Regions from separate parts of the Catenibacterium sp. AM22-6LB genome, predicted to be linked through region 1. Evidence: riboswitches for the same ligand, from Rfam matches in the RefSeq annotation. Region 1 holds a riboswitch; the other holds the start of a gene.
The links. Region 1 has a riboswitch for lysine ahead of DW269_RS05290 (transporter substrate-binding domain-containing protein). Riboswitches for the same ligand answer to the same signal wherever they lie in the genome.
Positions count from the first base shown of each region.

Region 2: linked by a shared signal. The riboswitch ahead of DW269_RS07900 (ACT domain-containing protein) and the one ahead of DW269_RS05290 (transporter substrate-binding domain-containing protein) in region 1 are both predicted to bind lysine.

Region 1 covers NZ_QTUM01000017.1:2,392-18,719, forward strand. The annotation lists gene DW269_RS05255 (nitrous oxide-stimulated promoter family protein) at 1-151, opposite strand, end outside; gene DW269_RS05260 (YbaN family protein) at 144-527, opposite strand; tRNA gene DW269_RS05265 (tRNA-Arg) at 691-767, shown strand; gene DW269_RS05270 (CAP domain-containing protein) at 858-4,388, opposite strand; tRNA gene DW269_RS05275 (tRNA-Arg) at 4,624-4,700, shown strand; gene DW269_RS05280 (amino acid ABC transporter ATP-binding protein) at 4,825-5,562, opposite strand; gene DW269_RS05285 (amino acid ABC transporter permease) at 5,574-6,302, opposite strand; gene DW269_RS05290 (transporter substrate-binding domain-containing protein) at 6,311-7,123, opposite strand; lysine riboswitch at 7,185-7,351, opposite strand; gene DW269_RS05295 (metallophosphoesterase) at 7,419-7,886, opposite strand; gene DW269_RS05300 (M15 family metallopeptidase) at 7,883-9,034, opposite strand; gene uvrC (excinuclease ABC subunit UvrC) at 9,090-10,859, opposite strand; gene DW269_RS05310 (endonuclease MutS2) at 10,852-13,152, opposite strand; gene DW269_RS05315 (CvpA family protein) at 13,154-13,942, opposite strand; gene DW269_RS05320 (ribonuclease HIII) at 14,048-14,965, shown strand; gene DW269_RS05325 (dCMP deaminase family protein) at 14,991-15,470, opposite strand; gene DW269_RS05330 (RluA family pseudouridine synthase) at 15,463-16,328, opposite strand, start outside.
Region 2 covers NZ_QTUM01000032.1:1,280-17,607, forward strand. The annotation lists gene DW269_RS07880 (ATP-binding protein) at 1-379, opposite strand, end outside; gene lysA (diaminopimelate decarboxylase) at 592-1,893, opposite strand; gene dapB (4-hydroxy-tetrahydrodipicolinate reductase) at 1,904-2,650, opposite strand; gene dapA (4-hydroxy-tetrahydrodipicolinate synthase) at 2,652-3,551, opposite strand; gene DW269_RS07900 (ACT domain-containing protein) at 3,553-4,011, opposite strand; lysine riboswitch at 4,084-4,253, opposite strand; gene DW269_RS07905 (hypothetical protein) at 4,269-4,682, opposite strand; gene DW269_RS07910 (VOC family protein) at 4,675-5,052, opposite strand; gene DW269_RS07925 (DUF4299 family protein) at 5,368-6,234, opposite strand; gene DW269_RS07930 (BRCT domain-containing protein) at 6,239-6,547, opposite strand; gene DW269_RS07935 (metallophosphoesterase) at 6,597-7,670, shown strand; gene DW269_RS07940 (transcription antiterminator) at 7,823-8,488, shown strand; gene DW269_RS07945 (hypothetical protein) at 8,967-9,170, opposite strand; gene DW269_RS07950 (ATP-binding protein) at 9,499-11,145, shown strand; gene mnmE (tRNA uridine-5-carboxymethylaminomethyl(34) synthesis GTPase MnmE) at 11,425-12,756, opposite strand; gene DW269_RS07960 (MATE family efflux transporter) at 12,759-14,090, opposite strand; gene DW269_RS07965 (R3H domain-containing nucleic acid-binding protein) at 14,153-14,752, opposite strand; gene DW269_RS07970 (YidC/Oxa1 family membrane protein insertase) at 14,758-15,639, opposite strand; gene rnpA (ribonuclease P protein component) at 15,642-15,980, opposite strand; gene rpmH (50S ribosomal protein L34) at 16,021-16,155, opposite strand.

The DNA of each region.
Region 1 (16,328 bases):
GACATCTTTGACTACGTGTTGTTGCATAATTCACTAATTCCTTACATTCAGAACATAACTCTTTTGTATGATGATTCTTTTTACAATAGATATGAACCATCTTTTCAATCGTTTCCTGTTCTTTGACTCTCTTTTTTTCTACTTTATTCATTGATTATCACTTCTTTCTTTATCGTCTTGATTCGGAAAAAGAAATAAAGAATATGGAAAATCCAGACAATCGTAATACATATTCTTCCTACAGGTACATTTTTCATACAGATGAACCCTATTAACATAATAGCTGTAACCATACCCAGGATCTTACATTTAGTCATTAATGTCATAGATCTGTTTTGTATAAAACTATCTAAGTGCTTTTTATAAAGGTTTGTGTGCGTAAACCAGTGGTGAAGCTTATCTGAACTTTTCGCAAAACAGAATACAGTTGCCATATAAAAAGGAACAGTAGGTAAAATAGGAAGTACAATTCCTAAAGTACCAAGTATCAAAGATATAAATCCTAGTAGTATCCAAATAATTTTCATAGTCATCTCCTTACTTAGTCTCAGCTAATAATAGTTAGTGTTATCAAACTAATGATCATTATATGTGAAGTGATTTAATAAAGTCAACACATATATTTATAAAAAAAGTGCTTGCATTATAAAAAAAGTCATGGTATTATACATGAGCAGTCGAAATACAAATGTCTACGTAGCTCAGCTGGATAGAGCACACGCCTTCTAAGCGTGCGGTCATGGGTTCGAATCCCCTCGTGGACGCCATCTAAAAATTACCTCGGTTGATCTGAGGTTTTTATTTTATATTTAAGTAAAAAGGTACCCAAGCGCTATTACGCCTGGGTACCTTTCATATTAGTTTTTATTTTCTTTTCTTCTTAGTAATGTATAGAAGAACATAGAAAGCATTGATAAAAGACTAAAGATTACAATTGGTGATGAATCACCTGTTTTTACAGTAGTAGATGTCTTATCAGACTTTACTGTAGCTGTTGTATCATTCTTCTGTGATGGAGTAACAGTAACGTTATCTTTCTTATCAGAAGGAGTAGTTGTGACATCGTCTTTCTTATCTGCAGGTGGAGTAGTATTGTCATCTTTATCAGTAGAGGCTAAGACAATCTTAAATGTTTTAGTGATAGTACCAACATAATACTCGTCACTTAACTTAATAGTAACACTACCTTCCCCTACTTCTGTATTATCACCATAAGTGATTGTATATTCACTTGGATCAACAACATTACCTTTACTATCTTTGACTACAATCTCCGGTTTAATTTGTTTACCAGTATAAGTCATTTCACTTAGTAAAGTAATTGTATCTTTTGTGACAATACCATATTTTGCATCAAATGCATCTAAATCAGCCTTAGCGTCATTATATTCGTTAAGAGCTGCATTATAGGCACTTAAAGCATTCTCATAATTCTTTGTCTTTTCATCATAGTCCTTCTGCGCATCAGCAAGTTTAGTTTCAATTGAACCAGCAGCATCTTTCGCACTTACATAAACTAATACAGTATCACTTAAGTTATCTAATACTTCATCATGATAAGGTGCATAATGATCAATAGTACCTGCTTTAATACCTTCCCAATCAGCAGTGGCTCTTTGTGCTTTTGTAAGACTTTCATTTGCATCATCTAGCTTCTTAGTAGTATCAGCTACGGCATCAGCTTGAGCTTTTTGGCCTTTAACAGCCTGATCATATTCAGCTTGAACATTATCAAGATTGTTTTTAGCAGCATTTAATGCATCTTTTGCCTTGTTGCATTCTTCTAACTGTTTATTGTATGCTTCAATCGCAGTATTTAACATATCAATATTGGCAGATAAAGCGTTCTTTTCAGTTTCTTTACTAGTAACTTCAGAGTTCAAAGTATTTAACTCAGCACTATATGTATTGATATTCTGCTGGTTAGTGTTGATTTCTGACTCAAGAGCATTGATTCTCTTATCATTTTCATCAATTAAAGAAGTAATACGATTAACATCAGCATTCGCATCTTTAAGAGCCTGTTCTAGTTCAGCTTTATCTTTAGTGGTATTCGCAAGTTCTTCTTTCTTTTGAGCTAATAATGCCTTTTCATCAGTGATCTGCCTAGATAAAGTATCTTTCTCATTTTTATTAGCTTTTAACTGATCTTCTAGTTTAGTTAAAGCGTCTTTTTGTGCGTTAAGTTGAGTAGAAGTAGTATCTAATTCAGCTTTTACTGAAGACTGCTGATTGACTAGATTATCATATGTGCTCTTAGCGTTGTTATAAGTCGTTTCTGCAGCTTTAAATTGTGTCTTTACATTATCCTTATAATTACTGATTTCAGTCTGTTTTGTGCTGATATTCTGCTTGTTATCATTAAGCGCATTTGTCGCCTTTTCAACTTCAGCTTTTGCATTATCAACATTATTCTGTTCAATTCGAACACCATTTGCCTTCTTTAAGATCCAGGCATTTAATGTATTTTCAAATTCATCTACACTTTGACCTGTGATTCTTACTTGACCACTACCATCCAATTTATTTGCAACGAGGCTTCCTGAAAATACTTGTCCCCAAGTGTAATAACCACTATTATGTAGTTGATTATTATGGCTGAATCCAGTCAGAGTATAATTTTGATTTATAATGTTGAAGTAATGTCCAGCTTTATCTGCGTTGTGTGTCTGTTCATATAAAATTTTTTCTTCAGTCCACCAACCATAAAATGGATTTTGTCTTTGTATACTGAATGCATCTAAGTTTTGATCTCTTCCAAGTCGATCTAAATAATCTACATCCAAATTGCCGTTTTGATCTAAGAAGTCTGTAGAGTTGTAATCTCTTGAACTTCCATATATATTTTCAGCGAATGGATATATTTCTGAATGTCCCCATTTTACAGATGTAAATTCGTTCTGGATTGCGGATACAGCCAGAAGGTAATAAGAGACTTTAAGTGGATCGGAACCTTCATATGCTCTAATCTGATTACACATCTTAATATAATTAAGGGCTTCCTTTAAATCAGATAATGATGCCATTGTCTTATCATAATTCTTACTATCATAAATAGTGGCTGAACCTACTTTTTTACCATCATACTTTTCTAATTCAGTATAAGCATAATAAGCATCTAAATTACCAGTATTGTTGTAGACTTCTTTATAGAAGTTGACAACGTTGTTATCATATTTTGTATAAGCATTGGCTAATTCAGTTTCAGCTGCTTTTAATTGACTTGTAGTCGCATCCACTTGTGTTTGTAAGGCAGACTGCTGCTTCTGTAATTGATAGAGTTCAGACTTTAAACTTGCAAGTTTTGGTGTATCAACATTGTTGTTGAGGTCATCTACTGCTTTTTTAGCTGCATCGTAGTTAGTCTTTGCAGTATCTAGATTTGTTTTTGCTTCATTAACCTGTGTAGTTAAAGCATCATACTGTTTAGTTAAATCATCCTTTTTCTTTGTTGTTTCATTAACAGTTGCAGTTTGTGCTTCAATTGAAGTAGTTAAGCTATTAATTTCCTGGTCTAAAGTAGATAACTGAGTTGTCTTAGTATCGATATCCGTTTCAAGAGTATCAATTTCTTTCTGCAACTGAGTCACTTCTTCAGTTGTTGGCTGTTTATTAAGTGCATCTTTTAAAGAATTAAGCTTATCATTAGAAGTTTTTAACTGTGATTCTAGTTTTTGTTTTTCTGTAGTTAACTGACTAAGAGTAGCTTTGTTGTCTTCTAATGCTTTTGTTTCTTCATTAAGTTTTGTGGTAACTGTTTCAATGTCCTTATTTAAAGTAGTCAACTGATCATTTAAGCTGGCAAGGTCTTTTTCATATTGAGCCTTATCCTCTTCAGCCTGATTTAACTTATCTAAGGCATCCTTATTCTTCTCAGCTAAATCATTATAATCAGTTTGCGCTTTGTTGTATTTGTCCTGCTCATTCTTTAATTGATTCTGCTTTTCTTCTACAGCTTTATCTAAAGCTTCTTTTTGCTGTTTCTGTGATGATAAAGTTTCCTGTAGCTGTAAAACGATCTGAGCTCTATCTTTTACTTCTTTCGCAAGAGTCTGATCAACCTGATTTTGTGAAGTAGTAAGCTTTTCATCATTTTCTTTCTTGTTGGTTTTCGCATTGTTAAATGCTTCCTCTGAACTGTTCTTCTGATTCTCTGCTCCCTGTAATGCAGCTCCAGTAGAAATAACAGTAGAGTTCTTATCTTCTACTTCCTTTTCTAAATCTGTTCTAACTGTTGGTTGTACCTGTTGAGTTGTTTCTACTGTATTTTCATTTAATGCCTGAACATTCTTAATAACGGTATTAGGCAAACTAGAGATAGCACCTACAGATGATAATGCTGTTACTGTAGATAATGTAGTAGAAACGAGTTTCTGTTTCTTATTCATTTTGATTCCTCCCATATGTATATATGATAGCGCTAACAATTTATCATTTCAATATATATTATAATACAATTTAAAAATACTCAAAATGTTATATGAATATTATAATATATACACAGTTTGTTTATTATTTAAAGTGTGAGAAAAGCTTAAGATAGGTATTTAATCATTTTTTTCATTTTCTTATTGCATTAAAATGATCTATATGCTATTATATACGAGCAGTCGAAAAACAAATGTCTACGTAGCTCAGCTGGATAGAGCACACGCCTTCTAAGCGTGCGGTCATGGGTTCGAATCCCCTCGTGGACGCCATCTGTTAATTACCTCGGTTTATCCGAGGTTTTTATTTTGCATATAACTGGTAAAGAACCGTCATTACCAGTTTTTTTATATAAGAAAAAGAGACAGCTTTTATGCTATCTCTTGAGTCAATATTTTATCTATTAGAATAACGTGATAAGAACTGTTTAGCACGTTCTGTTTTAGGATGTTCAAATACTTCTTCAGGTGTTCCCATTTCTGCAATAACACCCTTATCCATGAAACATACTACATCGCTGACTTCTCTTGCAAACTGCATTTCATGAGTCACAACAGCCATTGTTAAACCTTCTTTCGCAAGTTCCTTCATAACATCTAATACATCCCCTACCATTTCAGGATCTAAGGCACTTGTAGGTTCATCAAATAGAAGTACTTCTGGTTTCATACATAAAGCTCTTGCAATCGCAACACGCTGTTTCTGTCCACCAGAAAGCTTTGTACTAGAAGCATCTGCAAATTTATCCATACCAACAGCTTTTAGCTGTTTCATTGCTTCAACGCGAGCTTCTTCTTTAGATTTCTTTAATACTTTGATTTGTCCAATCATACAGTTTTCTAAAACTGTTTTATTACTAAATAAGTTAAAGTTCTGGAATACCATGCCTACTTTACTACGATATGTAGAAGCATCTAAATCACCTTTAAGGATATTTTGTCCATTAAATAGAATTTCACCTGCATCAGGTACTTCAAGAAGGTTGATACATCTTAGTAATGTACTTTTCCCAGAACCACTTGAACCAATAATAGTAACTACCTTACCACGCTCAATAGTGAAATTAATATCGTTAAGAACACGGAGGTCACCAAAATGTTTTTCTAAATGTTTAATTTCAATTACTGTATTCATTTCTTTCCTCCTTAAGCACAGTTATCCTTGATAGTAACTGTGTTTGTCTTATTGATTTTCTTTTCAACATAGTTAAGTACAAATGTAGCTACAGTTGTAAGAATTAAGTAAAGAATTGCAACAACAAGATACACTTCGATATATCTCATGTTTGTACCAGCCACTGATTGTGCCTGGAAGAATAATTCAACAACTGAAATCGCATTTAACATACAGCTATCCTTAATATTAACAATAAACTGGTTACCAAGTGATGGGAATGTATTCTTAATAGCCTGTGGGAAGATGATAGAAATCATAGTCTGAGTATTTGTCATACCTAAAGACTTAGCTGCTTCCATCTGTCCAGGATCAATAGATTGAATCCCACTACGAATAATTTCAGCCATATAGGCAGCTGTATTCACTGAAATAATTACCATACCAGCTGTAAAGTTATTCCAATGTAATACTGGTTTGAATAAGTAATAAAGGAATACGGCCTGAACCATCATAGGTGTTCCACGGAATACCCATACATAAAAGCCTGTAATAAAACGTCCTAAACGTTTAAAGAATCTTGTTACTGGTTTATCTAGTGGATCTAATGGTACACAACGAATGGCACCAATAATTAAACCAATAATTAAACCAGCTAATGTACCAACAACCGCAAAAGCGATTGTCATCTTAATACCATACCAGAATAGAGGCCAGTTATTAATTAACTGACTCCATGCATATTGAAAATCTATTTTCATTTTATCTCCTATTTTTCAGTAGGTGCTCTCTTAACAGCATCTTCCATGATTTTTAATCTTTCTTCTTGTGAAATAGAATCTAAAGCCTTCTGAATCTTCTTGAATTCAGCAGTCTTACGTGTATTATTCTTTAATCCAATTGATACTGCAGTATCTACATTAAAGTTATGGCCATCTGCAAACTTAACGATTGATAAATCTGGGTTAGCCTGTACGATACCATTTGCAACTGGTAATTCAGCAGTAATACCATCTGTATCACCCTGCTGTAAAGCTACAACTAATTCTGGATAAGTTGATTTAGGTGTCTGATGTTTTACACCGTTAATCTGATCAATGATTGTATCATAGTTAGTATTCTTCTGACCTGTTACCTTATATCCTGAGAACTGCTGGATATCATTGAATGAAGTCATTGGACTGTTCTTTCTTACAATCATAACCATTTCACTCTGGTAATAAGGTGTAGTGAAATCTAATCCCTTTTCACGTTTCTTATCAGCAGTCATACCTGCGATAATTGCATCAATTTCACCAGATTCCACAGCTGGCTGTAAACCATCCCATGCAATCTTCTTTACTACAAGTTTCTTTCCTAATTTTTTAGCAATTTTGCTGGCAACGACAACATCATAACCATCTGCATAACCTGCACCACCATCTAATTTAACTGCAGTATCTGTTTTCTTAGAAGTCTGCCAGTTAAATGGCTGGTAAGCTGCTTCCATCCCTACTGTAAAAGTGTTGTCATCCTTAGTAGATGATCCACATCCTGATAATACAAGCGCTGCTGTAGCAAGCGTAATTAAAGTCTTTTTCATAATTATTCCCCTTTCTATATAAAAATAGAAAAAAAGCCATACGTTATCGCATAGCTTTTAACGATTAGATAACGCCTCTTCATCATGAAGGAGTGAGACAGGTATTTCCTGAATCCCCAAGACTATAAGCTGCCACTTATCTTCTTTCGGCGATGATTACCTTTCATATGATTCTTAGTCTGCCGACTCCTCATACTACTCTGATGCATCGCTTCCTCTATCTTTATATTTGACTTTACATGCCCATTATAATAGGAAGATATAAAAAGTCAATCCTATTTAATAAATTGTATCATTATTCCAATGTTTTAATTCTAACATCTACATTTGTACCATCAATAGTCATCACTGCATAAGATCTTTTGCTGCCACCACGTGGCCAGGAAGTAGAGCCAGGATTAATAAGCCATAAACCATTTTCTTCTTTTACAAGAGGCATATGTGTATGTCCTGAGATTAAAACATCTCCATTATATTTCTTTAAAAAGTCCAGCATTTTCTTTTCACGATCAAAATAACCAAAGAACTGCCCATGAGTAATCAGAAGATGTCTTCCTTCAATATCTAATCTTGCAGTTTGTGGAAGATCAAGACTCCAGTCATTGTTTCCTTTCACAGCAACAAATTCATCTAAATCGCATAATTGATATGATTCACTATCACCACAATGGATATAGTAATCTGCATCATCTTCTAAAACTTTAATATCTGTTAAGATATTCATGTCACCATGGTTATCTGACATAATTACAATTTTTTTCATTCAGCCGCCTCCTTCTGATTATATTCTTCAATACAACTATTTTCTTTATAAATCTTATTCGCATTCTTCTTACCCACATAACGATAATAATGTGCATCATACACATGATTTGTAGAAGATGCCATACGTTTTGGATAACGTAATATAAAACCATATTCATATGAATGTGCTTCAAGCCATTGGGACAGGGCAGATGTTTCAAACTCCTGATAGGCAATGGATTTAGATGCAATAGAAACTGTATGACCTAATTGTCTTTCATCTTTACCTGCAAGGTTAGGATTTGAATACTGTAAGTCAGTAAAGCTTGTATAAGCTTCTTTAACATAAAAGTCATTCGCAATCTCATCAGGCATGGCATCAATCATCTTCTTTAACGCGTCATAAGCGTCATTATTTAAATACATGGCATATTTTAAACGATGAATATCTGACATTAAGACAAGGTTATGAGGAACATAAGCACCTATATAAGTTTGATCACTTAAGGTAGTTAAAAGAGCTGAAGGATCAGGAATCAAGAACATATCAGGATTATTTGCCTGAGTCATAAGTGTTGTTAAACCATAACGAGAGTAATTAGCACATGCCTGTTTGAAAAATGAAAGAATCATTTTATCTGTTAGTCCACGATTCTTTAATAATTCAATATAGTATTCTGTATCGTCTACATAACTATAATCTTCATAAAGAGGTCTCATTTTATAATATATTTGTAGTTTATCAAAATCAAAGTTCTGATTATATAAATATCCTGCTTCTAAATCATGTTCTACAAGTTTCTTTGCTTGATCATAAGATGCACCTTTATAGATGCCAGTGAGTTTAGTTGCTAATTCATTGCCTGTTTGTAGGATAGATTTATTTGTAGAGTAACGCCCTGTTTTTTCTAGTAGTTCATAATATTGATAATATGGAAGATAGAAATCATCATATTTGATATATTTCATAAAATGGTAAAGAGGAATTCTGTTTTCTACAAGATATTTCTGTTCTTCTTTACTTAAATACTTTTCGATGATCATTCTATTATCGTTGTTGATGCCATTGACACGATAGAATGGATCAAATCGGAGATTAATTGTATAGAATGAAACGATAAATAATGCAATGACTGTAATAAACAGATACTTGCGCTTATTTTCCATTAAATCACCTGCTCTCTAGTGTCAATTATATAGTATATCATGAAGAGTGTATAGATTATTCTTTATGTAGTACTTCATAGAGCTTTGCTGCAGTATTCTTGGGAATGACTGCTTCTAGTTCTTCCAGTGATGCTTCCTTCATCTTTTTAACACTCTTAAAATGATTAAGAAGCTTCTTCTTGCGTGCTTCCCCTATTCCTTCTACTTCATCTAATATAGAACTAAATAAGGATTTAGAGCGTACCTGACGGTGGAATGATATAGCATAGCGATGCACTTCATCCTGCATACGCGTTAATAAAAAGAATAAAGGACTCTTTGTATCAATAGGAACCTGGTTTCCATCTTCATCTAGCAACATTGCGGTAGAATGTTTATCATCCTTGGATAAACCACATATATGTACAGAGAGATTTAAGCTGTCTATCACTTCTTTGGCAACTTTGATCTGTCCTAGTCCACCATCGACAATTATGAGATCAGCCATTTCTTTTTGTTCCATAAGTAAGCGATAATAACGTCTATAGATAACTTCCTTCATACTTGCATAATCATCTGGACCTTCTACTGTCTTGATCTTATATTTACGATAATCTTTTTTAGATGGTACACCGTCTTTATATACAACCATACCAGCGACTGCATAAGCACCCTGAATATTAGAGTTATCGTATAATTCAATTGTATGTGGTGTATCAATACCTAGTTTTTGGCCTAATTCAATAATAGGAAGAATTGTTTTTTCATCTGTCTTCTCTTTTAACAAGAATTTCTTTTCTAATGCTTCTTTCGCATTTTTATTAGCCATTTCTACTAAGGATTTCTTATCTCCTCGTTGTGGCTGAAGAACATGACAGGATAATATTTCAGTTAATAGTTCTAGATCAACATCCTGAGGAATAAGCAGTTCATAAGGTTCTGGATGTGTTTGATAATAAGTGACTAAAAAACGAATCAAATCTTCTTCAAAATCTTCTCCTACTGGTTCTAAATTAAAATCATGATAGAGAAGTTTACCTTCACGCATAAAGAAGAGCTGAATACTAATGTAGCCTTTATCAATAAAATAACCTAAAATATCTCTATCTTTATAGTCTCCAAATTGGACATTCTGTTTTGCTGTGACATATTCTATAGAACGAATGAGATCACGATATTCTTTCGCAAGTTCAAATTGAAGATTTTCACTAGCTGTCATCATCTTTTCAGTGAGTTCATCTATTTTAGATTTGGTATTACCATGTATAAAAGAAATCAGTTCTTTTCTAATTTCATCATATTGGCTCTTGTCAACTTCATTAATACATGGACCTAGACATTGATGTAAAGAATAATATAAGCATGGTTTATCTGGTACATGATTGCACTTTCTTAATGGGTAAAGCTTATTTAATAATTTAAAAGTATTTCTAGCAGCAGTGGCATCGGGATAAGGACCAAAGTACTTATTTTTTTTATTTTTAGTTTTTCTTACTATTTTAAGTCTTGGATGGGTTTCATCAGTGAGTTCAATATAAGGATAATAGGTATTATCCATGAACATGATGTTGTATTCAGGTGTATAGTCTTTAATAAGGTTAATTTCTAGTAATAATGCTTCCTTTTCACTGCCTGTCACAATATAGTCGAAGTCCCATATATGATCGACTAATTTTGTGGTTTTATAGTTATGTGCTCCTGTAAAATAAGAAGAGACGCGATTTTTAAGTTTTCGCGCCTTTCCTACATAAATAACTTTTCCGTCTGTATTCTTCATTAAGTAACAGCCAGGAGACATAGGAAGCAGAGAAAGCTTCTTTTTAATATAGTCTAGATTCTTATTCAAAGCTAACTACCGTTACACCTAAACCACCCTCATTTGGCCCACCATCACGATATTCCTTGACATATGATAAATGGTCTAGCTTCTTTCTTATACCATTACGTAAAATGCCTTTACCCATACCATGCACAATACGTACTGAAGGATAACCTAGTAATAAAGCGTCATCTAAGAACTTTTCTACAATATTCATCGCTTCTTCATAACGCATACCAATGACATTGACTTCATAATGTCCAGTCTTCTTCATATGCTGTCTTGTGCCTGCTTTTTTAACCTTCTGAGGCTTAGAGGCACTATGCATGAATGTTACATCAGTATCCTTAACACGAGCCTGGAGACCACCTAAATCAACAAGCAATTCATGCTTCTTAACTTCTAGGACATCCCCTTCTCTATTCATTTTATCAAGTTTAACATGATCACCTTTTTTAAAGACATGATCCTGTACCTTGACAACTTCTTTCTTTTCATATTTCTGCTGATCTAATGCATGTTTCGCTGCAGTGACCTGATGAGGCTTTAAAGCACCTTGATTCATAATATCTTTAGTCAATTCATCAATTGTCTTCTTAGCCTCTTCAAGCATCTTATTAGCTTCCTGCTGTGCCTCTTCGACAATACGATCTTTCTGTTTTGTGGCAACGGATAGCTGATGTTCATAACGATTATGAAGCTTTTCATTGTCTGCAAGTAATGTATTGATTCTTTCTTCTTTTTCATCTAATTCAGCACTCTGTTTAGTCAGTTTTTCAGTTAACTTTTCTGCTTCACTCATACGTTCTTCTTTATTATGTAAAGCTTGATCAATAATCTCATGATCAAGACCTAAAGAAGCAGCAATCTCAAAGGCGTAAGATGAACCAATAGAATGAAGCTTTAATCTATATGTAGGACGCATTGTTTCTACATCAAATCCAACAGATGCCAGAGTAATATCATCTCTTGACTGCCCATAGTTCTTAAGTTCACCATAGTGAGTAGATGCAATAATACGGCAGTCACGTCTTAATAAAGTATCCAGAATAGCTTCTCCTAGACATGCCCCTTCTTGTGGATCTGTACCAGACCCAATTTCATCAATAAGAATTAAAGAACGACATGTTGCATGTTCTAAGATATAAATAAGCTTCTTCATATGTGATGAATATGTTGAAAGAGACTGCTCAATAGATTGTTCATCACCAATATCGGTATAGACTGCATCAAAGAATGGAATAGAAGCTGAAATAGCTGGCACGGCTAAACCACTAATTGCCATTAATGAAAGTAATCCTGCAGTCTTTAAAGCAACAGTTTTACCACCAGTATTAGAACCAGTAATCATCAACATCTTACCATCAATAATAATATCATTAGGTACAATTCTTTCTTGATCAATAAGTGGGTGTCTAGCCTGTTTTAAAGAGAGAACACCTGATTCATTGATATCAGGTTTAATGCAATCATAATCACATCCAAAACGTGCTTTCGCAAAAATAAAATCTAGTTCAGACATGAGCTCCTGATCAAAATAGAATCTTGTATAGTTATACTTAACACGTCTTGTAAGGCTCTGTAAGATTTTATTGATTTCAGTCTGTTCCTGACTCTTTAATTCATTAAGTTCATTGTTCATAACAACAACACTTTCTGGTTCAATAAAGAATGTCTGACCAGAAGCACTTGTAGCATGTACTAAACCTTTGATTTCATTTTTATGAGGTGCTTTAACTGCAAGAACTAAACGGTCATTTTTGCTAGAGAGAGTATCCATACTTAATGAATTCTTTTCACTCTTTAAATACCCTTCCATAGAATGACGAATACGTCCTTCTAATGCATGCATGCTTTTTCTAATACGATAAAGTGTTTCACTGGCATGATCACTGATAGAGCTATCGGGCATAATGCATCTATTGATTTCTATATGTAACCCATTATCCCCTTCTAAGCCTTCTACTAAGTCTCTTAAGAGAATAATTTCTCCTTCATAAGCATTAAAGTAAGAAGTTACCTGAAAGATATTTTCTAACATATGATCAATAGCCATAAGCTCTTCAGGTGCTAAAATACCATCCATCTTCGCTTTTGCAAGATATGCACTGATATCATGAAGTGGTGCAAGAGGTAAAGTGCCCATAATACGATGAATAGTCATGGCTTCTTCTAAACGATTCTGTTCTTCATTTAAATCAGCCAGATTATCATACATTTCTAATTGTAATACTTTCTTTTTCGCAATCTCTGTACGGCAGCTGCCAGCAATACTATTTAGAATTCTTGGAAATTCTAATACTTTATAACTATCTAACATTTTATTCACTTCCTATATTATTTAATATTGTATTCTTTTCTGTTTCTGTATAAGGTGTTTTATTTAATAAAGAGATAAATTGAAGTTTTTCTTCATGAGGTATAATGACCTGCTGATTCATTAAAGCAGGGCCTAATTGTGTATAGACAAACTGTGTTGCATCATGCTCATTTAATATTCCATGATCATAAGCATGATTATTCGCGATAATCATCTTCTTTAGTATATCTTGATCTTCTAGTTGAAGTGTATGCTGTCCTTTTAATAAGCTTCCATAAGCACTTGCTTCATTGATTGCTTTTTGTGAGATAATTGGTACATCTTCTATGATTAAATGTCCAATTTTAGAATTAGTTAAGATATCAGGTCCAAAGAAGGGAATAATAACCATTATCATAACCATAAAGGAGATAAATACACCCTTTAATGCGTGAATCAACGCACCTAATAAATGATTGACAAAAGCAGTGAGTGCAAAATGATCAGTCAATTGATTGACTAAAGGTTTAATAAGAACGCCTATGAGTCTGCGGATCACTTCTAGAACAACAAACATAATAATAAAGACTATCAACATATTTATAACTGAACCACCTAATTGTGATAAAGGATCATTTACAGGCTTATAAATCTGGATAATAGAAGAAATAGTTTCTACATTAAAATAAATAAAAAGCATCATGATTATAAAGCTTACTAAATCATATAATGTAGAGAAAAAACCTTTGGAATATCCACTAAAAAACATATATAACAAAAAAGCGATAAGAATCAAATCAAGAAAACTCATAACACTTACCTCCTTGACGTTGTCGGTTCTTAATTATAACAAATGAAATTTATACTGTCAAAAAAATGAAATTTATGATAAAATAAAACATGTGAGGTGAATATAGTGGAGCCAATTAAATTTTTGATTAATGAAAACATTTTAAACAAGATGAAGAAGTTTTATGACAGTCAGATGGTTCCATTCGAAAGCGAGAACCTTCTTTTAAAAGCTCATGCTATTGGCTGTGACATCGAAGTGACATCGAATTATGAAGCAAGCTTTTTAGGACAGAATGCGGTGCATGAAGCAAAGCATTGGTCTAGAAGTTTAGCAAAAAAGATTGAGCAGGAAAAGAATTCAGATCACTTATGTATGCATCCACATATTGGTGCTGCAGAAACAGGATCTGCTGATTTTCTTGGGCCGCTTTGTGTCGTTGCATGCTATGCCGATGATGAAGCACTTGAGATTATTAAAAACCTGCATATTGATAATATTGATGATTTGTCTAATCAGGAAATTATCAATTACGCTAAACTATTAAAAGGACATCTCATTTCATCACTACTAGTACTAGATAACTCACATTATAATAAGATGATTGATAGTGGAATCAACCAGGCAAACATTCGTGCACGTCTTTTTAATCAGGCTGTTGTGAATGTTCTTCAGAAAGTGAAGAAGAGTGTTGAATTTAAAGTTATTGATCAATTCGTTTCACCTAAGACTTATTATAATTATTTAAAGAGTGAAGTTATTGTCGTAAAAGATATGATTTTTGAAACCAATGCTGATGAACAGTATTTAGCAGTATTAGCTGCAGAAATCATTTCTCGTTATGCATATCTACAATATTTTGCTAGTATGACAAAGAGTTTAAAGATGAACCTTGCTAGAGGGGCTGGCACTAATGCCGAAATCGTGGCTGTTAAACTTGCGCACAAGTATGGTGATAAGATTCTTACTAAAGTATGTAAGTTGAATTTCACTAATATGAAGAGAGTTAAGGGAGCATTAAAGAAATTAAAAGAAGGCCTATAGGCCTTCTTCTTCATCTAGAGAATCATTATTGATTCTCTTTTTTTATTTCTATTTCAAATGCAGGAACTTTACGATAAGAAACACCAGCCACATCTAACATACGTTTAGCTGCTCTATCACTTTCTGTTCCTTTGTATTTTTCATCTTCATAGACAATTTCTTTAATACCACTCTGAATGATTGCTTTAGTACATTCATGACATGGGAATAAAGAAACATAGATACGACAACCCTGCAGCTTCTGAGTACAGTTAAGTATTGCGTTTAATTCGGCATGTACAACATAAGGATACTTGGTATCATACAAAGCCCCTTCTCTTACAGTCCAAGGAAACTTATCATCTTCACATCCTCTTGGAAGACCATTGTATCCTACCCCTACTATACGATTATCACTGTTTACTATACAAGCGCCAACCTGCGTATTAGGATCTTTAGAACGATAAGCAGAGAGTTTAGCTACTCCCATGAAATACTGATCCCATGTAATGATCTGCTTATCCATTGTATTCTCCTCCTAGTTCTTTGATCTTTTCTTCAAAGAAATCAGGTAAAGGTGCTTCAAAATACATATGTTCATTGGTTCTAGGATGAACAAAACCTAATACTTTAGCATGTAGATACTGTCCATGTGTGTTATCATCATTTCTAAAGCCATATTGAGGATCTCCATAAACTGGATGACCAATATATTGCATATGAACACGGATCTGATGTGTTCTACCTGTTTCTAGACGACATTCAATAAGTGTCATATCATCATAACGCTCTAATACTTTAAAGTTAGTGATTGCATCTTTGGCATTCTTACTAGTGACAGCCATCTTCTTACGATCTTTGCTATCACGTCCAATAGGTGCTTCAATACGACCTACGTTATGATTAATAACACCATGAACGAGTGCTACATAACGACGTACAACTGAATGTTCTTCTAATTGTTTAGATAATGAACGATGGGCATTATCATTTTTTGCAACCATTAATAGACCACTTGTTTCCTTATCAATACGATGTACAATACCAGGACGTGTAATACCATTTATTGCTGATAAATCATGACAATGATAGAGTAATGCATTCACAAGTGTTCCTGAATAAATACCTGCTGATGGATGAACAATCATACCTGTAGGTTTATTGACGACAATCACATCTTCATCTTCATAAACAATATCTAATGGGATATTTTCAGGATTAATTTCAGTACTTTGAGGATCTGGTAAAGTGACCTGGATGATATCCTCTTCTTCTACCTTATAGTTAGCTTTTTCAACATTATCATTAACGATAACCTGTCCTGCTTTAATCCATTTCTGAATCTCAGTACGTGAACGATCAGGCATATGATTTAAGATCACTT
Region 2 (16,328 bases), on a different contig from region 1:
ATATCAAAGATCCTGTTTCTAGATAACTATATCTACCATCTGCAACAAGATGTTTAATTGCTTGTCTTGCTTTAGGAAATAACTGTACTTCATCAAAAATAATAAGAGACTCATGTTCATATAATGTTATTCCTGTTTCAGCCTGCAATCTTAGAAAAAATATATTTAGATTACCTATATCATCAAAACATTCAAGAATATTATTTGTTGTCTTTGAAAAGTCTATCAAAATATATGACTTGTACTCATTCTTCGCAAAATTTTCCGCAATAGTTGACTTACCGACACGTCTTGCTCCCTCTAATAGAACTGCATATCGATCTGAATAATTATGCTTCCATTCAAGTAGCTTATCATACGCTTTTCTCTTAAAAAACATAGAATACCTCCTCACTTTTTTAAATATATATAACTTTCTTCAATCTTATTATCTGTCAAAATGGTACTTTCTTCAATCTTTTATTTGCAAAAAATGTGACTTTCTTCAATCTTTTTTTAGCCCAAAATGGTACTTTCTTCAAACTTTCAGTAATTATATTATATATATTTATATGTAAAAAAAAGGGGATAGCATCAGCTATCTCCTCATCACTATTCTTCATCAAATAAAACTAAATCATCAAATGTCTGTCTTCTTACAACGATTCTTGATTCACCTTCATAAGTGAATACTACAGCTGGTTTAGGTAACTGGTTGTAGTTAGAAGACATAGAGTAGTTATATGCACCTGTAGAGAATACTGCAAAAATATCTCCTGGCATAATATTAGCTGTAACTGGTAGATCCTTAGTAATCATATCAGCACTTTCACAGATCTTACCTACAACTGTTACAGTCTTAGTCTTTGTTTCTCCTGCTTTATTTGCAACAATACCATCATATTTCGCATCATATAAAGGTGTACGGATATTATCAGACATACCACCATCAATAGAGACATAAGTACGTACATCAGGGATTTCTTTAATACATCCTACTGTATAAAGAGTAATACCTGCATTACCTACAACATAACGTCCTGGTTCAATCATAACAGCTGGACGTTCCCAACCATGACTATCATATTCATTATAAATAACTTTCATGATTTCTGATGTAATAGATTCAAAATCAAGTGGTTCATCCTGTTTAGTATAAGCAATACCATAACCACCACCGGCATTAATCTTACTTGTTACAACACCAAATGTATTATAGATTTCATTCACAAACTTCATGAATTGAAGCATTGCATTCACATAAGCGAATAAATCAAATACCTGAGAACCGATATGACAATGAATTCCTTCATATTCGATATTATCAGACTCTAAGATTTGCTGAATAGCTTTTAAATAGATACCATAATGAGAACTAAAGCCAAACTTAGTATCCTTATGACCAGTCATAATATAGTTATGACCACCAGCTTTAATACCAGGGACAATTCTTAAAGTTGCCTTTACTTTCTTACCTAGCTTCCCTGCAATCTTTTCACAGTTTTCAATTTCATAAAAGTTATCTACTACGAAATGAGTCACATCATGGCTTAATGCATATTCAATTTCTGAAGGAAGCTTATTGTTTCCATGGAAGTAGATCTTATCTGGATCAAATCCAGCACGTAATGCGATACTGATTTCTCCTGCAGATACGCAGTCAATTCCAATACCATATTCATTTGCAAGCTTATAGATAGCAAGACAGCTAAAAGACTTAGAAGCAAATAATGGAAGTGCCTTTTCATACTTATCCATGAACTTTGTCTTTAATTCATTCATCTGATGTCTAATATGACCTTCACTCATAACATAAAGTGGTGTGCCATACTGCTTTGCGAGATCAGATGCTTTAATACCGTCTATATATAAATCATTGCCTTTTATATCAGCAAACTGTGTCTGTAATACCATACCATTCCCCTTAATATAATGTTTTTAAATCAAATAAACCTTTGTCTTTATTCATTAATGCCTTTAATGCAGCAACAGCACCATTCGCAAATACTTCTTTAGAAAGAGCTGTATGCTTTACTTCTACGATTTCATCCTGTCCTGCAAACATTACTGTATGTTCACCAAAGATTGTCCCACCTCTTATAGATGAAATACCTACTTCATTTCTTTCTCTCTTACGATGAATAGAATGACGATCATAAGTAGGTTCTAATGAATCATCTAAAGCATTATTAATACCATCATATAACATCACTGCAGTACCTGATGGTGAATCAATCTTCTGATTATGATGTTTTTCCATGATTTCAATATCAAAATGATGTTCAAAGAATTCTTTCGCAAATTCACTCACCATCTTATTCATCATAGCCACACCATAAGAAGTGTTATAAGACTGGAAGAGGGCAATCTCATGAGATGCTTCTTCAATCTTCTTTAAGTCTTCTGCACTAAAGCCAGTAGTAGCGAATACAACTTTACACTTATTCTTTAATGCATAAGATAGAATACTATCTAGATTGGCAGGATGAGAGAAATCAATAATGGCATCAATATCATCCTGTACTTCATCTAATGACTTATATGCAGGTACTTCTGGCTGTACATCAAACACTGGAGATACAACAGCAGCTAATTCTAAATCTGAATCATTCATTACTGCATGGGCTACTTTCTTACCCATTAAACCATAACCATATACTAATACTTTCATCTTAATAACCCTTGCTTTCGAATTCTTTCATTGCATCAAATAATAACTTCTTATTTTCTTCTGTGGTTGGAATAAGAGGCTGACGAAGCATATCACTTTCAATAACACCCATATGCTTTAAAGCAGCCTTAGGCATGATTGGGTTAACATCAATAAATAAATATTTAGAAACATCATTTAAATCATAAGCCATCTTTCTAGCAAGTTCTAGATCACCCTTTAATGCAGCCTGGGCAAACATTTCTGTTTCTCTTGGATAAAGGTTAGATAATACTGAAATAACACCTTTACCTCCTGCTGCGATAAATGGAAGAATATTATCATCACATCCAGAATATAAATCAAAGTCCATATCCTTAGTACGTGTTAATACTTCCATTGCATATGCAATATCATCTGTTGCATCTTTCATAGCAACAATATTAGGAACCTTTGCAAGTTCTACTACTGTATCTACACTGATCTTCATACCAGTTCTACCTGGTACATTATACATAATAAGTGGTAAATCACTTGCAGCAGCAACAGCCTTATAATGTTCAATTAAACCTCTCTGAGAAGTCTTATTGTAGTAAGGTGTTACAACTAAGTTTGCGTCAGCACCTGCTTCAGCATTAAACTTAGCCTTTCTAATAGCTTGTGCAGTATAGTTAGAACCTGCACCTACAATAACCTTTACACCTGTACCCTTAGCCATTTCTACTGTAATCTTAGTGAGTTCAAATTCATCTTCAATATCAATAGTTGCAGGTTCACCAGTAGTTCCGTTGACAAGTAATGCTTTTACACCACCATCAATCATTCTCTGTACCTGTCTCTTATAACCTTCGTAATCAATACTTCCATCTTCAAACATTGGTAATACCAATGCAACACCTGTACCTTCAAAAATTGGTTCCATTTTATGCTAATTCCTCCTGAATCTTTTCTAATGCTTTCTTTAAATATTTCTTTTCTATAACATATGAAATAGATACTTCACTTGTTGTCACTTGAGCAAATGGGATCTGGTTATCACCTAGAACTTTGAATAACTTACTTGCAAAACCGACTTCATTTTCCATATGACCTTCTACAACAAGCTTACCTACATTCTTAGATGCAAATACACCAATACGGGGGTGATTCTTTTTAACTTCTTCAATAGCCTTGTTTAAAGCACTCTGTGCTTTTGCATCACATGTGAAATCAATACGCATTTCATCTTCTAGCATGACTGATGAGATCATATCGATGTTCACACCTTCACGACTAATTGTTTCAAACACATCAGCCACAAAAAGAGGATTCTTTTCAACATTCATTAACTTCACTTGAATAATGTCTTCTTCAATCTCTAATCTTGTAATCACACTGTTCATCTTCATCATCTCCATTTTTTAATAAAAAAATATTGCAATGGGGCCATTGCAATATAATTAGTAGTCTTCATTATATTCAATAGCGCACCACAAATATTTTGTGACAGTGAATAAGATCTTCTCTTATCCCCCAGATAACAGTTCATATACAGTTCCCTGTCTCTTCGGCATTTGCTCCCCCTTCATTATCTGGCTGTATCCATTAATAACGAATTCTTAACGCATGCACCTCTATTTGCCAACATAATAACATATTATCAATCATAAAAAAAGTGATTTTCTTCTAAATAGTGCATATATTCTTTGATCCAGGGACTATCTATTGCATATCGCTGAAGCATTAATACAACTTCCTGTCCTTGGTACATGAAGCGCATCTCTGATTCAGCCCCTTTCTTTTTCACTTTAAAATCTGTCACAAAACGATAATCAAAGAAGTAAACACCATCTAGAAACTTCAGATTATCATATTGCATAAAGGTAATTCCCTCACGTTCAAAGCTTAATACATAGAATTCTGTTTTCTTGCTTACTATATGACCTAACCACATTGTGAAAGCTGTCTTTTTCCAATCTACTTCATATTTCGTATGCGCAAAGGCTACATTATTATGAAATGAGATTCTTGATAAACGAATGTAATCTTGTAATAATTCTTCTCTCTTATTCATGGATTTCTAAAGGCAATTGATCAGGATCTTTAAAAAATGTCATTTTCTTGCCTGTAAATGTGTCGAAACGGATTGGTTCTGTTTCAATACCTAATGCATTTAATTCTTTGACTGTTTCTTCTACATCTTCTACCTTGAAAGCCAGATGTCTAAGTCCTGCTGTTTCAGGGAAAGGATGTAGTGGGGCATCTGGTTTAATAAATATTTCTAACTCCATATCTCCAAGTTGAAGATCTAACTTGATATCCTGTTTATCCTCTCTCTTATTTTCTCTAATAATATTAAATCCAAGCTTATTGACATAAAAGTCAATTGTTTGATCATAATCTTTTGTAATGATCGCAATATGATGTACTGTGTCTAATCTCATAACAACACCTCCTGTTACTATTATATCATTGACATCGTGAACTACCTCGACTTAATACTCCGTATTTGAAGTCAAGGCTTCTAGGATGCTTACGCATCCGTTTAAGAAGATTGATATTTAAGTCTCCACCTATTGCTAGGCAATCCTTATTCTTATAGGCGTGTCCACTTCGCCTCTACTGTATAGGATGTTTACATCCACAACGCTACTTTTACGCATGATATTTAATGCACCATTCACATCTGCCTGTTTTTAGATAAATGGAAACATAGTACTTTACTTTCTATTCTTCTAGGTACAATAACTTATATGTTTCTAATCCAGACTGTGTTCTAGTCTTTTCATGACCTCTAATGGGAGATTATTCACGAGTACAGTATTACCATCATAATAGTTGATGTAATCTGGTCCTAATGTAAATATACGTTCAAAAGGAATCGTACCCAATGATCTTTCTTCTGTTGTAGAATAAAGAGCTATTTCATAATAATCACATTCTAGCTTCTCACCTGTTTCAGGATTCTGATACCCTACAGGTACCCATGGTTTATTAGGGAGTAAAGTAGGGCAGTCTTCAGTTAATGCATAGATGCCTTTAATACCCTGATCTGTCTTAAAGAATTGTGGTTTTGCATAATAATAGTCATGACTTTGAAGTTCATGCATCCATGAAGAGAATAGATGTGGATTAAGAATAAACTGTTCTGCTTCATCCTTACCAATCACTAATGGCCACATAGTACTCATTAAAGTAAGTGAATCTGTTTCACCATTCACAATCTTTTCTGATACTTCTTTAATAATACGATGATTGAAAGCAAGAAGATCATCTTCCTGTGATAAGTACTCATCTATATCTTCTTCTATACCATCAATAGTAACGCTGCATTTCCAATAGTCAGTAATTCTTCTTAAGCAGTTAAAGAAAGAACGCATTTCATCTGTAGTAGTAGGATTGAGTAAGCGTAGGTTTAATTCATTCTTTTCTTCTTCATCCCATGAAATATGGAAACCTCTTCCGATAGAATTTGGATTATAGAAGATCATATTACCTTCCTGGTCATCACCCACCATTCTCATACCATCATTGATTCCAAAAGCTAATTCATCACCGACTATGACATCTAATGGAATAGTTTTTTTAAATAAACCCTTCTGTTTAATACATACATCAATAGACATCTTTCTATCCTCCTATGCATCTCATGAAGTCTTCTTCTGAGATAATCAAAATCTTTTCATCCTTCTCTCTTAAGTCTAAACCTTTTCTAATCTTAGTGCCATACTGACCATACTTCCATGTTTTACTTTTTTCTCCACCGACAATTAAATAATCAGTAGCACGTGTAGGGGCACTTAATACAGTACCTCCATGACTATAAATATAGTGAACTACATCACTTCTTCTCATAGAAGTAAATAAACCAGTGACCACAAACTTACCTGTCAAATCTATATCAAATATTTCATCAAAAGCGAAAGGGTAAATATTCATAACTATTCCTCAAAAAAAGATATACAATATATGTAGGAGGTTTTTCATAATGGTTAAAATCCTAAACATCGCATTATATATCATATTCATTCTTATACCAACATTGTATTTTATATGGCTATTAAAACATGAACACCTGATTTTTAAAACATTTGTGGTTGTCATGGCTATTCTTTCTACAATCGGTATATTACTTAAATTTAACTTTAAACCATATAATCATATCTTTACCATGTTCATACTAGTGTGTCAATTTCTCACTATGTATATTTATATTCTTTTTATATGTGTTTATCTGTATCGTTTCTCTTTTAAATTTGTGAAACGAAGACCATATCGTTTTGGGAATATCGTAGCGACTATGATTGCGATTACTCTTACAATCTCTGGTTTCCATTCTCATTATAATAAGAAAGAAGTCATCTACCATGTCACTGTTCCTAAGACATCTTCTGTATCACAATTAAAAATCTGTTTAGTCAGTGATCTACATCTTAGTTCTGGTACTTATATGAGACAGGTAAGAAAACTTGTAAAAACAGTGAATAATAAGCATTATGATCTTGTATGTTTTGCAGGAGATGTATTTGATGAAAATACACCCGATGCATTAATGAATCGTTCTTTACAAAAATTCAAGAATATGAAGAGTACTTATGGAACATACTGGATATCTGGTAATCATGAATATTATGGTAAACATACAGACTTTAATGTCTTTGAAAAATACAACATACACTTTCTAAAGAACACCTATGAAACTGTAGACAATACTTTTAATATTGTCGGCTTTACAGATAAGACATCTCGAGATCACTATGATATCAATCAAGTCATTAAAGGTATGAATACTTCTTTACCTACTATTACACTAGACCATAATCCTGAAAGATTTGATCAGCATACATATTTCACCGATCTTCAATTATCTGGTCATACACATAATGGTCAGATTTTCCCAGGTAATATTATTCTTCATTATTACTATCAGAATTCATATGGTTTATCCCATTATAAGAACCATTATCTTCTTGTATCTGGTGGTTATGGTTCATGGGGATTCCCTTTTAGACTAGGTACACAATGTGAATATGACACTATTTATCTCACCATGAGAAAATAGTTTTACAAGAAATACACCTTTTTGTACAAAGCATGTAAACGGATTCATAAATTCGCGGAAATTAACCTCTTTTGGTGTACAAATCTAAAAATAAAGATAGACAAACCGCTTTCTTTCCTATATGATAAGGGCACAAAGAGGTAGTGAAAAAAATGGTCATGGAATTAGAAGAAAAATTTAAATTACGCAAAGCAGAAATCTTTGCGACAATCAAGAAGTATGTGACTGAAGCAAAAATGGATATCTCAGATACAGTTATTGAAAACTTATCTATTCATCTTGCTTTATCAATTACAAGAGAATTATCTGGATCTTATATCGAAATGAGTTCATCTCAGATTGAACAATTAAAACAAGCCAACACTTATCAGATTTCACAGTTAATCATCTATGATTTATCTAAGAAATATGATGTAAAAATTTCTGAAGACGATATTTGTTATTGTGCGATGTATTTATCAAACATGACATTATTAGATTTAGACTTCTTTAGTGAATGCGATATTATTGATCAGGAAACTGAAAGCATTACTTTAGAAGCCGTACAGGAAATCAATAACCGTTTAGGATTAAATTTAAAGAAGAATGATGATTTCTATCAGGGATTATCAATGCATTTCTATCCTGCAATTCAGCGTTTAAAGAATGATGAACAGCTACAAGATAATGTATTAGCTGACAAGATTAAAACTGAAAATGAAACAGAATATAAATGTGCAATGATTTTAAATGATGTTGTAAAGGAACATTATCATAAATCATTTAATGAAGATGAATTGGCTTATATAGCATTACATTTCGGTACAGCATTAAGATAACATTAAAGGGAACCATATCAATAGTAGATGGACCTAGGAGATAGCGAAAGCTATCTCCTTTCTTTTTATGTAAATCCTCTTTTTCACACGATGAAACGTATTTTAAATTTAGTAGTATCTGTCGTGGCAAGTGTTTTAGTTTATTACATCTACAAATGGTTGGACAAAAAATTTAAACGATAACCAGCCTAGTGATAAGTACACTCTAAAGAACTATAAAAGGTAAGGAGTACCATTCCTTACCTTTTCGTTTTGATGTTAATTGCATTCCAATTTGCAATCAAATTATAGCATCTAGTATTTTAATATGCAAGTTGGTTTCAAAATTCAATTTTAGGTTCTTTGGAAATCAGCATCCCCATAAGAAATACTTTCGAAAAATAGCTGAATTCTAGACAAAAATTCATACTTTTATTTGATTTGTTCGAAGGTAGATACACCTTATCAGTACGGCTCCTACCGACATAAGTGTAGGGCGTTAAAGTATGGAAGAATATGAATCCTTCCTATATTCTGGACATGATTCTTTATTAGGATATCCATTCAATTTATATTGAATCCATTGATCAAAATCAGATAGTTTTAATTTTACAGCAATCAAATGCGCATTTCGTAATACATTAACAATATCACAATTTGGTGGAAGAATTTCTTTTTGTAAGTCTAAAACAATACCTGCCATATTATTCACTATCCTTTTCAACTTTATAAGAATCTTTGTCTTCTGCAATCATAAGAGTAGAGTGGTTATGCACCAAATTAGTATAATGCACATTATCCGATTCTTCTGCGGTAAATGATCCACCAGCATTAACATTACATCTCTATCTTCACTAAAATAAAGCATAACCTACATGCTTGTAAGCTAAGAAATCTGATGTTAAGCTTAGTTTGATGATCTAGTAGCAACATTTTTCTTAAACTTTGCGTTTATCTTTAGTTTATTTAAAGAAAATTCTTAATATCTTGAGTATATATTAGTGAACAGAAAATTAAGGCAGGTACTTTGAATGAGAATAAATGATCTAGTAGGTGAAACAACAGAATATGACAAGAAATTAAAGGTTGAGTTGAGAAAACCAAAAAGCTGGTGTAAGAGTATTAGTGCTTTTGCGAACACATTAGGTGGCGCTTTAATCTTTGGAGTATCTGATGAAAATGAAATCATAGGATTAGATAATCCAGTTAAAGATGCAGAAAAAATTAGTGAAATAATCAAAACTAAGTTAAATCCAATTCCTGAATTTAAAATGTCTTTTCGTAAAGTAGAAGATAATATTCTAATTATTTTAGAGGTATTTAAAGGTGATGAAACGCCTTATTACTATTATAATGATGGATCTTTAGAAGCTTATATACGAATTGGAAATGAGAGTGTTAAAGCCTCTCCTACGGAACTTCAAAGATTAGTATTACGAGGCCGTAATAAATCATATGATTCACACAAATCTATGTATAAAATAAGAGATTATTCTTTTTCAAAACTAAGAGAAAGATATAAGAAGTGGACAGGTTATAGTTTTGACGAAAAGAACTTAATATCATTTGGATTGGCTGATGAGGAAGGTTATCTTACTATAGCTGGTTCTTTAATTGTAGATGATAGCCCTGTACATCATTCAAGATTATTTTGTACAAGATGGAATGGTTTAAATAAAAGTAGTGGTGTTTTAGATGCACTAGATGAAGCAGAATATGAAGGTAGTGTTATTTCTTTAATAGAAAATGGTGAAGCTTTCATAAAAAGAAATGCGAAAATGATGTGGAGGAAAACAGCTAATTCCAGAGAAGAAATGCCAGATTATGTAGAACGTAGTTATCATGAAGCATTAGTAAATGCAATAGCACATAGAGATTATCTTATTTATGGCAGTGAAGTGCATATTGATATATATGATGATCGTATGGAAATATATTCTCCAGGTGGTATGCCAGATGGTTCTATTATTCAAGATAGAGATCCTTTGACAGTACCTTCTACTAGGAGAAATCCAGTACTTGCAGATATATTTAATAGATTAGGTTATATGGAACGAAAAGGAAGTGGATTTGCGAAAATAATAGATAACTATGCATTTCAAATTAATTATAAAGAAGACAAGAAACCATATTTTAGGTCTGATAGGTATCAATTTACTGTTATTATGCCAAATCTTAATTATAGTGATAAAAAGGAAGACAGTTTAAATGACCAAAATAGGACTGATGACACAATAAATGTTCAAAAAGGCGCTGATGACATAATAAATGACACAATAAATGTTCAAAAAGGCGCTGATGACATAATAAATGACACATTAAATGTTCAAAAAGGTGCTGATGACATAATAAATGACACAATAAATATTCAAAAAGATGCCGGTGACATAATAAATGATCAAGATGCCACCAATCACAAAATAAATACTCAAGATGGTACTGATAACATAATAAATCATCAAAGTGATGTGAAAGATGAGATAGAAATAACTATGGAAGAAATAAAAATACTAGAAATAATGAAAAATAAACCAGACATTACAATTAAACAATTAACAGTAATATTGTCAGGTATTAGTAATAGAACAATTACAAGAAATATTGTTATGTTAAAGAAAAAAGGACTTTTAGAAAGAGTTGGTTCAAGGAAAAAGGGTTATTGGAAGGTTAAACGTTAAATTAAAGGAGGAAAAAAAACTTGCTTCATTTGTACTTACCATAGACCTATGAGACAATCTAATTATACTCATTCCATTCATCTGCTTTAATAAACCTTTAATAAAAACAGCTGAATTCTTGACAAAAATTCATAATTTCATATAATTTATTCGAAGGTAGAAATACCTTATCAGTACGGCTCCTACCGCCACAAGTGTAGGGCGTTAAAGTATGGAAGGGAGAAAACCTTCCTTTTATTTTCAATAGAAAAATCCTCTAGGACATACCTAGAGGATTTTCTATTTCCCTATACAAAATCTCTTAAACAATTCATCAAGTAAATCTTCTTTAGCCTGTTCACCTAAAATCTCTTTTAAGTTCTCCCAGCTATCATATAAATCAGTCACAATCAAGTCTGTAGGAATACCATCCTCCATTGCCTGAATCGCAACATTTAATGACTGTGAAGCTTTCTCTAGTAACTGTACCTGTCTTTGATTCGCAAGTACCTGTGCCTGAGAATTAGTAATAGCACTAAAGTCAAACTCATCTTTAATATGTTGAATGAGTTCATCTATATGATTCTCTTTAGCACTAATATGAATACCTTCTGTATCAATCACACAGCCCTTATCAGACTTATTGATTAATACAATTCTATTTAATCCTTCAGTACGTTCTAATAGTTCCTTATCTTCTGCCTCTATTGGTCTAGAACCATCTAATACAACCAGTACTAAATCAGCCTGATCAATCAAAGATAAAGACTTCTTAACACCCATATGTTCAATCTTATCTTCTGTTTCTCTAATACCTGCTGTATCAATCATATTCAATACAATATCATTTAAACGAATAGAACCTTCTACTACATCTCTAGTCGTTCCTGCAATATCGGTTACGATGGCTTTATCTTCTTCTAATAATGCATTCAATAAACTAGACTTACCTACATTAGGTTTACCTACAATGACAGTAGAAATACCATCCTTTATTAAATGCATATTTTTAGAACGATCAAGAATATCATCCATCTTCTTTCTTAAAGATACAGAACCAGGTAACAGCTTTTCAGCTGTCAATTCTTCTATATCTTCATATTCTGGATAATCAATGTTTACTTCAATCTGAGTAATAATCTTAATCAGGTCTTCTTTTAAGTCTTTAATGAAGTTTGTGATATTCCCCTGTATTCCTTTTAATGCTAGTTTAGCTGCCTGATCATTATTAGCTGTAATTAAATCACTAATCGCTTCTGCCTGGGATAAATCAATACGTCCATTTAAGAATGCACGCTTAGAGAATTCTCCATGCTCGGCCATTCTAGCCCCTTTCTTTAAACATAAAGAAAGAACTTTATTCGTAATAAAGACACCACCATGACAGTTAATTTCTACCATTTCTTCACCAGTAAATGTATGTTGTCCACGATAGATAGAAATAAGTACTTCATCTACTTTCTCTTCACCATCTACAATATAGCCATAAGAAATAGTCTGAGACTTCTTATTTAGATTACCTGTAAAGAAGCTTTGAACAAAATCAATACATCCTTTACCCGATATACGAATAATAGAAATAGCGGCTTCTAATCGAGATGTCGCAATAGCACAAATAATATCATCATTCATCGTCATACCTCCTTAAGTGTTCTTTTCTTATACTTATAGAACCAAATAAAATTAACCAGACCTTTAATAATACCTGAGAAAGAAATAACCCACCAGATACCATTCAAATGGAATGTATTTAATATTAATAAAATAGCTGGAATACGTCCTAAAGTGAATATAATGCTGGTGATAGAAGGAGGAATTGTTTCTCCTAATCCACTAAAGGCTCCAGAAATCATTAATTCTAGAATCATAAATGTTTCAGATAGACCTACAATACGTAGATAGTTTTCTCCAATTTGAGTTACCATTAAATCATCAGTAAAGAAGCCATAAATCACATGAGGGAAGAAGACCATCAAGCTTGTACATACAATACCCCATAGTATAGAGAATACCAGCATTGTACGATATCCTTTTTCTACACGATCATACTTACCAGCTCCATAGTTCTGACTAATAAACGCATTAATAGATGTCTGGAATCCAGTTGCCATACACCAAGAAATATTTTCTACTTGTGTACCTACCTTCTGTGCTGCAACAGCTGCATCTCCAAACTCAGCTACAAAAGCAGCCACTACCATTGAACATACAGAAAATAACATGCTCTGTAATCCTAATGGAAAACCAATTCTAAGTATATTCTTATAATAAAACTTTGAATAAACCTTCTTCAATGAAATATGTTTAAGTAATGTATTCTTCTTAAAGTTATGTCTCATAAATAATAGGAATACAGAAACTTGAGCTAATACTGTCGCAAGTGCTGCACCTACAACACCTAGATCACATACAAAGATAAAGAATGGGTCTAGGATAATATTTAACAACAAACCAACACTATTACACTGAAATGGTGTCTGACTATCACCTGAGGCATTTAGAATACCAGTCATAATAATATTTAAGAAGTTAAAAATGATCAAACCACATGTAATACGTAAATAGTTAATAGCTTGATGAATAGTACCTTGTGATGATAAACCAAATAAACCAATAAAAAAGCCTGAGAATACAACAGTACAGAAAGAGAACAATAGTGCGAATATAATCCCTAACTGAATCGCAGATGAAGCATAATCTGTAGCTGCTTCTTGTTTACCTGCTCCTAATGAATGTCCTGTTTTAACTTGTCCACCCTGTGTCGCAATCATTGCGAGTCCCTGCGATAACCAGCTAAACATACCTGCTACACCAACTGCTGCAATAGAGGAAGCACCAAGCTTTCCAATCCAAAGCATATCAATCAGTGCATAAGCCATTTCTAGAAATGATGTACCAATAATAGGTAGTGTTAATTTTATAAGAAGAGGGACAATACGTCCTTCTAATAAATTCAATTTTTTCATGCGCATCTCCCTTCCTATCCATTCTATCAAAAGAATGAAAAAAAAAGAAGGCAGAGCCTTCTTTAATCAACATAATAAATTTCTAAGTAACGGTTTTTACCTTCACCGTGTGACTGTGTTGCAAGATGTGGCATTTCCGCAATCACCTGATGAATGACTTTTCTTTCATCAGCTGGTAGAGGATCTAACTTCATATTGATCTTAGAATGTTGTACTTTCTTACCAAAACGTTTAGCCATTGCAGCAACCTTCTGGTATCTCTGTTCCTTATAACCATTGATATCTACAGAGATTTCAATACGCTGTTTGAACTGAGTATTCACAGCACTCTTAGTAATGAAGTTTAATGCTCTTAAAATAACACCATTCTTACCAATCACAACTGAGTTATTACTTGTTTCTACATTACAGTAGATACGATCATCCTGTTTGAAGACAGTAGTCTGTGTTTCGAAACCTAAAGAACTTAATGTTCTTTCTACGAACTGACCTACATATTCTTCAACCATAGATTCACACCATCCAGCAATAACAACTTTCTTACTGAATAATCCCTTATGAACTTCAACAACTTCATAATGGAATTCTTCTGGTGTAATACCTAAATCCTGACAAGCACGATTTAATGCTTCTTCTTCTGTTTTAGCTTCATAAGTATTCATAATGATTACCTAATTACATTAGTGTCTTTCTGATTTTCTTGCTTTTCAATATACTGAATCTGAATAAATACTGTTCTAACTACAGTAATTAAGTTAGTTGTAATCCAATAGAATGACATAGCTGTTGGCATGATTAAACCAAAGTAGATGATCATTAATGTCATTACGATATTCATAGTCTTCATCTGGTTCTGCTGAGCAGAAGGTTTATACTTCTTGTTTCTCTTCAACATTAAGTTGTTGATTTCAATAGCGAAGAACTGAGATAAAGCCATAACTAAAATAACAGCAATATAAATGAATTTACCACTAGTAATCTGAGATAAAGGTGTTAAACCTAAATTCATACCAAATGCCTGTGATGTATACAAGATCTGGATTCTCTGAACAGCACCATACATTGCGAACATGATAGGTAATGTTAAGAAAGTCCATAATGAACCAAACATAGAAACGTTATTTTTCTTATATAAGTTCATAATTTCATTCTGCATACGCATCTGACTAGTCTGATCATTCTTACCACGATACTTGTTCTGGATTCTTTCCATTTCTGGCTGAAGCATCTGCATCTTCTGTGTAGAAATAGTAGACTTGATCATAACTGGTAAGATAATCAAGTTGATAAGAATAGTCATTAAGATGACACCCCATAAGACATTACCTGTCCATGAAGTGATTAATAGGATTCCCTTTGCGATAGGAATTGTAAGAATAAAATCAAAAAATCCTGCTTTTAGTGACCATGGTGTTGATTCAGTGATAGCACGGCTTGCTAATAAATGACCGTTCTTGTCAACATTACTTGTACACCCTGTAAAAATGAACACTAAAGCAATCACCGCAAAGATCTTTAAGTACTTCTTTGTACGAGGATCTAATACCATTTTTACTTCTCCATTCTTTTTTTCATTTTTAAATATAGATTTTGAAGAGATTTCTTGTTCTGTTCAAAATCATTCTGAGAATAGGGTTTTCTAACAATCAGAATGTAATCATTATGGTCTTCTTTTGTGAACAATTCATGAACCATCATTCTCACTTGTCTCTTAGTCTTGTTTCTGGCAACGGCATTCCCTATTTTCTTACCGACTGATAAACCAATACGCATATGCTCTAGATCATTAGGATTCCAATATAATACAAACTCTCTATTCGCTACGCTTTTTCTTTTCTTTATAATGGTTTCAAATTCAGTACTTTTCTTTACACGTAACTCTTTTTTCATATTTCTTTTAGAAAAAAAACCACATTAAAGTGGATTTTTTTTAGGCAGATAATACTTTTCTTCCTTTTTTACGACGTCTAGCGATAACTTTACGTCCACCTACAGTTGCCATTCTAGCTCTGAAGCCATGAGTCTTAGCTCTTTTTCTTTTATTTGGCTGATATGTTCTTTTCATTCTTTTTACACCTCCAATATGTAGCTACTTTTTTTATACTACATAACATATGCAGTGTCATTATATGGGAAATACTATTTCAAGTCAATATTATTTATAAGAAATTTTGGCTTATATTCAACAGTTTTTGCTTCTTCACAGCTATTTTCCACACTTCATTCCCCATTGGAATT